2 regions of the Pseudonocardia sp. Ae505_Ps2 genome follow, and region 1 is predicted to be linked to the other one. Evidence: riboswitches for the same ligand, from Rfam matches in the RefSeq annotation. Region 1 holds a riboswitch; the other holds the start of a gene.
What was found. Region 1 has a riboswitch for S-adenosylmethionine ahead of Ae505Ps2_RS24625 (aminotransferase class V-fold PLP-dependent enzyme). Riboswitches for the same ligand answer to the same signal wherever they lie in the genome.
Positions count from the first base shown of each region.

Region 1 (4,558 bases):
GGGCGAGGGTCCGATGGGGACGCTGCTCATGCTCGTCGTGTCCTCCGCGTCGAGCATGCGGGCCGAGCTCGTCGGCGGCTGACCGGCCGGCCAGGGCGGTGCCCGCCCCGGCCGCGCGGGTCACTTCTTGCGGTTGGTGCCGAGCTCCTCGGCGATCGGGTTGACCGGGTCCACGTCCTTCGTGGACTCCGACAGCCCGGGACGGGTGTGCTCGGTGCGCCGCTGCGCGCGCAGCTGCTCGGTCTCCTCGGCCGACTCGTCCGCGGTGTCGCCCGAGGTCTGGCGCGCCGGGTCGTCGTCGGCCAGGTCCACGGCGGCCACCACGGCGGCGATCGAGGCGTAGTGCTCCTCGGCCGGCACCGCCCGCAGGGCCTCGACCGTCGCGGCGTCGGCCTCGTTGCGCTCGGCGGTCCACGCCAGGTCGTCCTTGCCGGCGGGGAACTCCAGGCCGTGCAGGGCGGTGCGGACGGCGTCGGACGTCGTCGTGCGAGTGGTCATGAGGTCACCTCTCGTCGGGATGTGTCCCGACCGGGTAGCCGCTGTGCGCCGGATGATGCATCCGGCGGGGATCAGTTCCCCGGGCCGTCCGCGGTGCCGTCCCGGGTCACCGCGTCCTCCGGGGCCGCCTCGCCGCTGCCGTCGAGGTGCACCAGCGGCAGCCCCGCCAGCTGGCCCGCGGTCATCCCGTGCGCGACGCCGAGGACGTCGTTCTGGGACTTCTTCATCCGGGCGTCCACCAGGCCGGACAGGCTGTAGGCGACCCGGCCGAGCAGCCGGACCGTCGTCTCGTCGACGAGCGGGCGCGGGGTGGAGACGACGGCGACGCCCCGGGGCGTCCCGTCGTTGGACTGGGCCACGCCGATCGAGTACGACTCGCGCGGGTTCACGTGCCGGGAGGCGTAGTGGTCGCGGAGCTTGAACACCATGTCGTGGAACCCGCTGACGTCCCCGTCGAGCTCCAGCGACGTCAGGTCGTCGGTGGTCAGCGTCTTCGTCCGGCCGGAGAAGCACCGCACGTAGCCGATCAGGGCGCCGGTCCACAGGGCCTCGACCAGCGCTGGGTCGGCGTCCACCCGCACCGGCCCGGACTCGGGTCCGCCCAGGGCGGTGACCAGGTGCTCGCAGCAGCGCAGCACGTACTGCAGGTCCTCGAAGACGGCGGCGAGCTGGGCCAGCTCGCCGGACTCCGGGACGTCGATCCGCCGGACCGTGGTGGGCGCGGGGTGCGTGTCCGTCATCGGTCAGACGCTATCCGGGGTGGCGATGCTCACGTGTCTCCATCTGAGACGGTCTGCTAGTTTCGTCGCCGAAGGTCACGAGTGCCAGCGCGAAGCCCCGGCTCGCTGGACGGCAACCCTCCTCCGCGGTGGGGTGCCCCGGGTGATGACCGGGCCGACGCGACACCCGCAGTCGGCAAGCGCGGATCCGTGCGCCACGCCGGGTCCCCGAGATCGGCCGGAGGCCCGATCATGACCCTCGCCCTGCCACGTCCCGTCCAGCACGCCCTGCCCCGCGTCGTCGGTGCGGACCTCACGGTCCCGCTCGTCGACGGCCGGTGGGCCCGCTACTGCGACCTCGACTCCGCCGCGTCCGCGCCGGCGCTGGAGCCGGTCGCCGCGCACGTCGCCGAGGTGCTGCCGTACCACGGCAGCGTGCACCGCGGCGCCGGCTGGACCTCGAAGGTCTGCACCGCGCTCGTGGAGAACGCCCGCGCCGACGTCGCCCGGTTCGTCCGGGCCCGCGCCGACGACGTCGTGGTGTTCACCCGCAACACCACCGATGCGCTCGGCCTGCTCGCCCGCGCCGTCCCCGGCCCGGTGGTGACGCTGGACCTGGAGCACCATGCGACGCTGCTGGCCTGGCGCGACCGCGAGCACCGCGTCGTGCCCGCCGCCGCCACCCTTGCCTCGACGCTCGATGCGTTGCGGGCCGAGCTCGCCGCCCGTCCCGACGCCGCGCTGGTCGCGGTCACCGGGGCGTCCAACGTGACCGGCGAGCTCCTCCCGGTCGCCGAGATCGCGCGGATCGCGCACGCCGCGGGTGCCCGGCTGTGCGTCGACGCCGCCCAGCTCGCCCCGCACCGGCGCGTCGACCTGGCCGGGTGGGACGCGGACTACGTCGCGCTGTCCGGGCACAAGCTCTACGCGCCCTACGGCGCCGGGGTCCTCGTCGGCCGCCGGGACTGGCTCGACGCCGCCGAACCGCACGTCGCGGGCGGGGGAGCGGTCCGATCCGTGTCCGTCGCCGACGGCCCGGGCGGCGGCACGGTCACGGAGTGGCTGCCGTCGCCGCAGCGGCACGAGGGCGGCACCCCGAACGTCCTCGGTACCGCCGCACTCGGCGCGGCCTGCCGGACCCTGGACCCGCTGATCGACGACATCGTGCCTGCCCACGAGCGCGAGCTCGCCGACCGTCTGCACGCCGGCCTGGCGACGGTCCCCGGCCTGCGGGCCCTGTCCTGCTTCGACGACGCGGGCGACCGCACCGCGACCGTCTCGTTCACCCTGGGCGAGCTGCCCGCCGGGCTGGTCGCGGCGGCGCTGTCGGCCGAGTACGGCATCGGGGTCCGCGACGGCCGGTTCTGCGCCCACCCGCTGCTGGCGCGGCTCACCGGCGGCCGCGACGCCGTGCGCGCGTCGCTGGGCCTGCGCACCGGCTCCTCCGACGTCGACCGGCTGGTCGACGCGCTGACCGATCTGGCACGGCGCGGCCCGGCCTGGACCTACGCCCTCGTCGACGGCCGGTGGGCGCCGACCCCGGACCCGCGCCCGGCGGACCCGTTCGCCCGCGACCGGGAGCTGCCCGCCGTCCCCGGCTGCGGGGACTGAGCCCGGGCCTCAGCCCGCCGAGCAGCGGCCGCAGAGGCCGAAGATCTCGAGGGTGTGCGACACCTCGGTGAAGCCGTGCTTCTGGGCGACCGACTCGGTCCAGGACTCGACCGCCGGCCCCTCGATCTCAACGGCGGCGCCGCACCGGCGACACACGAGGTGATGGTGGTGGTGCTCGGTCTCGCAGCGCCGGTAGACGGCCTCGCCGGACGCGACCCGCAGCACGTCGACCTCGCCGCCGTCGGCGAGGGTCTGCAGGGTCCGGTAGACCGTGGTCAGGCCGATGCCCTCGCCGGCGCGCCGCAGCTCCTCGTGGATCTCCTGGGCGGACCGGAAGTCGTCCAGCCGGTCCAGTAGCGCGGTGACGGCGGCCCGCTGCCGGGTGGCGCGGATGCCGCGCGGCCCGGCGGTGGACCGCTCGGTGACCGCCGCCGCGGTCGTCCGGCCGGTCGTCTCCGTCACGTGTCCTCCTCGACGTGGGCGACGGCGTCCACCACGATGTGCGCCAGGTGGTCGTCCACCAGCGAATACAGCACCTCGCGGCCCTTCCGCTCGCCCTCGACCACCCCGGCGGCCTTGAGGACCCGCAGGTGCTGGCTGATCAGGGGCTGGGTGACCCCGAGCGCGTCCACCAGGTCGTGGACGCACCGCGAGTGTTCCAGCAGCTGCAGCACGATGGCGATCCGGACCGGTGCGGCGAGTGCCCGCAGCAGGTCGCCCGCGGCGGCCAGCGTGCGCGGGTCGCGGGTCGGGCCCGGCTCGGGCGCGGGGTGGTGGTCGTCGTCCGCGCCCGGGCCGGCTCCCGGTGCGTGCGTGGTCTGGGCTGCGGCAGACATGTGGTGGACCCGTCCGTTCCCCCGGAGGCGGCGGCCACACCCTCCGGCGCTGCTGTGCCGTACAGGCCGCACCCGACATGGTAGGCGTGTTCGTTATCGTCGCGCCGTGCTGCTGGTCTGCCGCTTCCGCGTGTCTCCCTCCGAGGAGGCCGCGTTCACCGCGCGTGTGGCCCGCGCCCTGGAACTCCTCGCCGCCCGGCCGGGCTTCCGCGGGGGTGAGGCGGGCCGGGCGATCGAGGACGCCGGGCAGTGGGTCCTGACCGTCCGCTTCGACTCCGTCGACGCCTACCGGCGTGCCCTGGGGCCGTTCGAGGTCCGCGAGCACGTGCACCCGCTGCTGGCCGAGGCCGACACGACCACCGAGGCGACCTACGAGTCCCTGGTGACCGTGACCCCCGGCGCCGCGCCCGTCCACCACCCCAGCCTGTTGAGCTGACCCTCGGACCTCGCGCACCGTCCTGCGACCTCGCAGCCGTTGCACACGGTGCGAGGTCGCAGGAACCTGTGCGAGGTCGGTCGGGCGGAGCCACCGCGGCGGGGTCGGGGGGCAGGGGCAGGGAGTGGGGATACATGGCGGGTCGGTAATCTGGGATGCCCCGTATCCGGGGACCTCCGAACCACCTTCTCTGGAGCGCCGCCAGTGGCCAGCAAGCCCACCTCAGCCAAGATCGAGACCATCGTCGCGCTGACCAAGCGGCGCGGATTCGTCTTCGCCTCCGGTGAGATCTACGGCGGTACCCGGTCGGCGTGGGACTACGGGCCCCTCGGCGTCGAGCTGAAGGACAACATCAAGCGCCAGTGGTGGAAGAGCATGGTGACCGGCCGCGACGACGTCGTCGGCCTGGACTCCTCGGTCATCCTCCCGCGCCAGACCTGGGTCGCCTCGGGCCACGT
Region 1 covers NZ_MCIP01000001.1:5,299,022-5,303,579, reverse strand. The annotation lists gene Ae505Ps2_RS24640 (hypothetical protein) at 1-82, shown strand, start outside; gene Ae505Ps2_RS24635 (DUF2795 domain-containing protein) at 121-498, opposite strand; gene Ae505Ps2_RS24630 (hypothetical protein) at 570-1,238, opposite strand; SAM riboswitch class IV at 1,312-1,426, shown strand; gene Ae505Ps2_RS24625 (aminotransferase class V-fold PLP-dependent enzyme) at 1,470-2,828, shown strand; gene Ae505Ps2_RS24620 (Fur family transcriptional regulator) at 2,838-3,290, opposite strand; gene Ae505Ps2_RS24615 (metalloregulator ArsR/SmtB family transcription factor) at 3,287-3,664, opposite strand; gene Ae505Ps2_RS24610 (antibiotic biosynthesis monooxygenase family protein) at 3,771-4,100, shown strand; gene Ae505Ps2_RS24605 (glycine--tRNA ligase) at 4,305-4,558, shown strand, end outside.

Region 2 (4,558 bases), 2.1 Mb from region 1:
GGGTGGGCTCGACGTCGGGCAGCGGCCCGTCCGGGTCGTAGCCGGACAGGTCGCGGTTCCAGACCATCTCGGCCAGCACGATCGAGGTCCACGGGTCGACCTGCTGGTCGTGGATGTACTCGTGACGCTCGCGGGCCTCGGCGTCGGTGTCGCCGAGCACGACGCCGGCGCTGGGCAGGATCCGCACCTCGTCGGGGTCGCGGCCGGCCTTGCGGACCCGGGCCTTGACGTCGTCGTAGAAGGCGCGGGCCTCGTCGAACTTCTGGTACCGGGAGAAGATCGCGTCGGCGGACGCGGCGGCGAAGTCGCGACCGGCCGGGGACTCGCCGGCCTGCAGCACGACGGGGTGGCCCTGCGGGCTGCGCGGGGTGGTGAAGCGCCCGGCGATGTCGAACTGGTTGCCCGAGACCGCGAAGTCGCCGACGTGGCCGTCGCGCAGGAAGGTGCCCGACGCGGGGTCGGCGACGACGGCGTCGGAACCCCAGGAGTCCCAGAGCGCCCGGACCGCGGCGAGGGTCTCCCCGGCACGCTCGTAGCGCTGGTGGTGGCCGAGGTAGGCGCCGCGGCGGAAGTTCTCGCCGGTGGGGGCGTCGGAGCTGGTGACGACGTTCCACGCCGCGCGCCCGCCGGAGAGGATGTCCAGCGTCGCGAACCTGCGGGCCAGCTCGTAGGGCTCGTTGAAGGTGGAGTTGATCGTCCCGGCCAGACCGATGTGCTCGGTGACCGCGGCCAGCGCGGCGAGCACGGTGAAGGTGTCCGGGCGTCCGACGACGTCCTGGTCGAAGATCTCCCCGCCGCGGGTGCGCAGCCGCAGGCCCTCGGCGAGGAAGAGCAGGTCGAGGCGCCCGCGCTCGGCGGTGCGCGCCCAGTGCTCGAACGACTCCCAGGCGATGTGGCTGCCCGAGGCCGGGTCGCTCCAGACGGTGTCGTGGTTGACGCCCGGGAAGTAGGCGCCGAGCACGATCTGCTTCCTGTTGCTCATGCGGTGGCTCCGGAGAAGGTCGGGACGACGGCGGACCCGGCCCCGGCGGCGTAGCGGCTGGCGGGCCTGGGCAGCCCGAAGCGCTCGCGCAGGGTGGTCTCGCCGTAGGCGGTGCGGAACGCGCCGCGGGACTGCAGCTCGGGGACCAGGCCGTCGACGACGGCGTCGAGGTCGGTCGGCAGGACGGCCGGGCGCAGCCGGTAACCGTCGAGCCCGGCGCGGCGCCAGGACAGCAGGGTGTCGGCGAGCCCGGCGGGGGTGGTGGCGAGGATCGCGGCGTCGGAGGAGAGCGGGTCGAGTGCGTCGAGCCGGGCGAGCCGCTCGCGGGCGGCGCGCTGGGTGTCGGCGAGCACCACGACCACGTCGCCGAGGATGCGCAGCGGCGGTGCGGTGCGGCCCGCCGCGGCCTCGGCGGAGCGGACCTGGGCGACGATGCGGGCGGCGTCGTCGGCGTCGTGCGGGGTGGTGGCCACGACGTCGCCGACCCGGGCGGCGAGCAACGCCGGCTCGTAGCCGTGGGCCAGTGACAGGACCAGCGGCTGGCCCTGCGGCGGACGCGGCACGATCGAGGGGCCGGCGACGCCGAAGTGCTCCCCGGCGAAGTCGACCCGGTGCAGCTTGTCGCGGTCGACGAAGCGCCCGGTGAGCGCGTCGCGGATCTCGGCGTCGTCCTCCCAGGAGTCCCACAGCCGGCGCACGACCTCGACGACGTCGGCGGCCTCCCCGAACAGCTCGGCGACCAGCGCGCGGCCGGCCGGGGTGTCGAGGTCGGCGCGGCGCAGCCCGGGGACGGTGCGGCGCCCGAAGTGGGCGGCCTCGTCGGCGCGGACCGAGGTCTGCACCCGCCAGCCGGCACGGCCGTGGCTGTCGTGGTCGAGGGTGGCCAGCGCGGACGCGACGTGGAACGGCTCGGTGTGGGTGGTGGTGACGGTCGGGACCAGCCCGATCCGCGACGTCAGCGGGGCGAGGAAGGCGGCGACCAGCGAGGCGTCGAGGCGTCCCTGGACCCGGTCGGTGCGGCGCTGTGCCCCGTGGAGGTGGTCCCCGGACTGCAGGCCGAACCCGTCCTCGATCGTGAGCAGGTCGAGCAGCCCGCGCTCGGCGGTGCGGGCGAGGTCGGCCCAGTAGCGCGCGGTGAACAGCTCGCCGGGCCGGGCGCCGGGCTCGCGCCAGGCGGCGGGGTGCCAGCCGGCGCCGTCGAGCGCGACGGCCAGGTGCAGCGGCCGGCCTGAGGTGTCCGTTGTGGACATGAGGGCATCGCTTCCTCGTCGCACGGGGCGCGACGGAACGGGTGGGACGTCACGGGGGGGGGCGGACGCCACCGCCGACGGGGCGCCGGCGGGCGACGCGCAGCGCGGGACGGGGCGGTGTCAGGCCCGACAGGTCGCGCCGGCCACCCGCATCAGGTCGACGTGGCGCCGGTACCGAGGGTGGTGCGCGCCGCGCACCTGCTCCGCGATCGACCGCATGATCTCCTCCATCGAACCCGGCTGGAGCACCCGCACCCGCTGCTGCGGGGGGTTGCTGCGGCGTCGTCGAGCCGGGTCTCTCGGCCGCTCCGGATGGTGTGCACCCCGACTGTAGGGAGCCCGTGCCCGATGGTGTCAACCCGCGGAGCCGGCCCAGTGATGCCCGCCGCACCGAAGCTCCCGACCGGCGGAATCGGGACGCCTAACCGGCTCGACCTGTCCGGACAAGCCGGTCGCTTTCCTGGGGGGTGGACACCAGGTTGTCCGGAGAGGTGACCACGACGCACCCTGGTCGGGTGACGACGAGCCGACGGAGGCCCTCGCGCCCCCACCGGTTCGCAGGGGGTGCGACCGAGCCCTCCCCCCCACCAGCCGGCCCGAGCCGCACGGCGCGCGGTGCCAGTGCGTCCGACCGGCCTCGAGCCGTTCTGGCCGAGCCGGCGCGCCCCCGCCTACAGCGAGCTCTGTCGCTGACCGAGCCGTACCGGTCCCCGCTCTTCCGCGGACGGTAACGCCACACGTCCGGCGTCCGACGCATCAGCCGGAACAGGGATCGCCCGCCGGACACCGGTCCGGCCCGCCACCCGTCCCGCATCCCGGCACGCCGTCCCGGCCGGCCGGACCCGGCGCGCCGTGGTCGTCCCGACCGCCCGCCGCCCACCACGGAAGGACCCCGTCCCGCGATGTCCCCGCACGTCCTGCGCCCCGGCTCCCGGGTGCGCACCGCCGCCGTCCTGCTCGCGCTGCTGACCGCGCTCGGACTCATGGCCGGCTGCTCCCGCGCCGCCGAGAGCACCACCGCCGCAGGTGCCACCTCCCCCGCCGCCGAGGTCCGCGTCGGCTACTTCCCGAACATCACCCACGCCCCCGCGCTGGTCGGGGTGAAGCAGGGCCTGTTCGCCAAGGAGCTGGGCAGCACGAAGCTCACCACCCAGACCTTCAACGCCGGCCCGGACCAGGTCAACGCCCTGCTCGGCGGCTCGATCGACGTCGCGTTCATCGGCTCCGGCCCGGCGATCAACGCCTTCACCAAGTCGAACGGCGAGGCGGTGCGTCTGGTCGCCGGCTCCACCTCGGCCGGGGCCCAGCTGGTGACCAGCCCGGACATCACCTCGCCCGAGCAGCTCAAGGGCAAGATCATCGCGACGCCGCAGCTGGGCAACACCCAGGACATCGCCTTCAAGACCTGGCTCAAGGAGAACAACCTCCCGATCGGGGACGGCCCGGACGCGGTGACCGTCCAGAACATCGACAACCCGCAGACCCTCGACCTGTTCAAGCAGGGCAAGCTCGCCGGCGGGTGGCTGCCCGAGCCGTGGAGCTCGCGCCTGGTCGACGCCGGCGCGAAGGTGCTGGTCGACGAGAAGGCCCTGTGGCCGGACGGGAAGTTCCCGACCACCGTCGTCATCGCCCGGACCGAGTTCCTGCAGCAGCACCCCCAGACCGTCGAGGCGATCCTGCGCGGCGAGCAGGCCGCCATCTCCTTCATCCGCAGCGACCCGGCGCAGGCCAAGACCGTGTCCAACGCCGCGATCGGCGAGATCACCGGCAAGCCCCTGGCCGCGAACATCCTCGACCGCGCCTTCACCGAGCTGTCCTTCGACACCGACCCGCTCGCCTCGACCTTCCCGCAGCTGGCGAAGGACTCCGTCACCGCCGGCATCGCGCAGAGCGAGGCGAACCTGACCGGTTTCCTCGACCCGACCGCGATCGACGCGGTCCGCACCAGCTCCGGGGAGGCCGCCGTGGACCCGGCCGGTCTCGCCGCCGCGAACTGACCATCCCGACCGACGAGGGGAACCACCGATGACCGTCGACCTCACCACCCGGCGCCCCCCGGCCCGCGACACGGCCGTGGAGCTGTCGGGGGTCGCCAAGACCTTCGGCACCGGCCCCGGGGCGGTGACCGCGCTCAACGGGATCGACCTGCGGGTCGGCGACGGCGAGTTCGTCTGCGTGCTCGGTGCCTCCGGCTGCGGCAAGTCGACGCTGCTCAACCTGCTCGCCGGGCTCGACGAGCCGACCGCGGGCGAGGTCGCGGTGGGGTCCGCCCGACCGTCGTTCATGTTCCAGGAGGCCGCGCTCATGCCGTGGCTGACCGCGCTGC
Region 2 covers NZ_MCIP01000001.1:3,158,097-3,162,654, reverse strand. The annotation lists gene Ae505Ps2_RS15135 (NtaA/DmoA family FMN-dependent monooxygenase) at 1-982, opposite strand, end outside; gene Ae505Ps2_RS15130 (LLM class flavin-dependent oxidoreductase) at 979-2,232, opposite strand; gene Ae505Ps2_RS34240 (putative leader peptide) at 2,353-2,451, opposite strand; SAM riboswitch class I at 2,457-2,551, opposite strand; gene Ae505Ps2_RS15125 (ABC transporter substrate-binding protein) at 3,135-4,229, shown strand; gene Ae505Ps2_RS15120 (ABC transporter ATP-binding protein) at 4,258-4,558, shown strand, end outside.
Region 2: linked by a shared signal. The riboswitch ahead of Ae505Ps2_RS34240 (putative leader peptide) and the one ahead of Ae505Ps2_RS24625 (aminotransferase class V-fold PLP-dependent enzyme) in region 1 are both predicted to bind S-adenosylmethionine.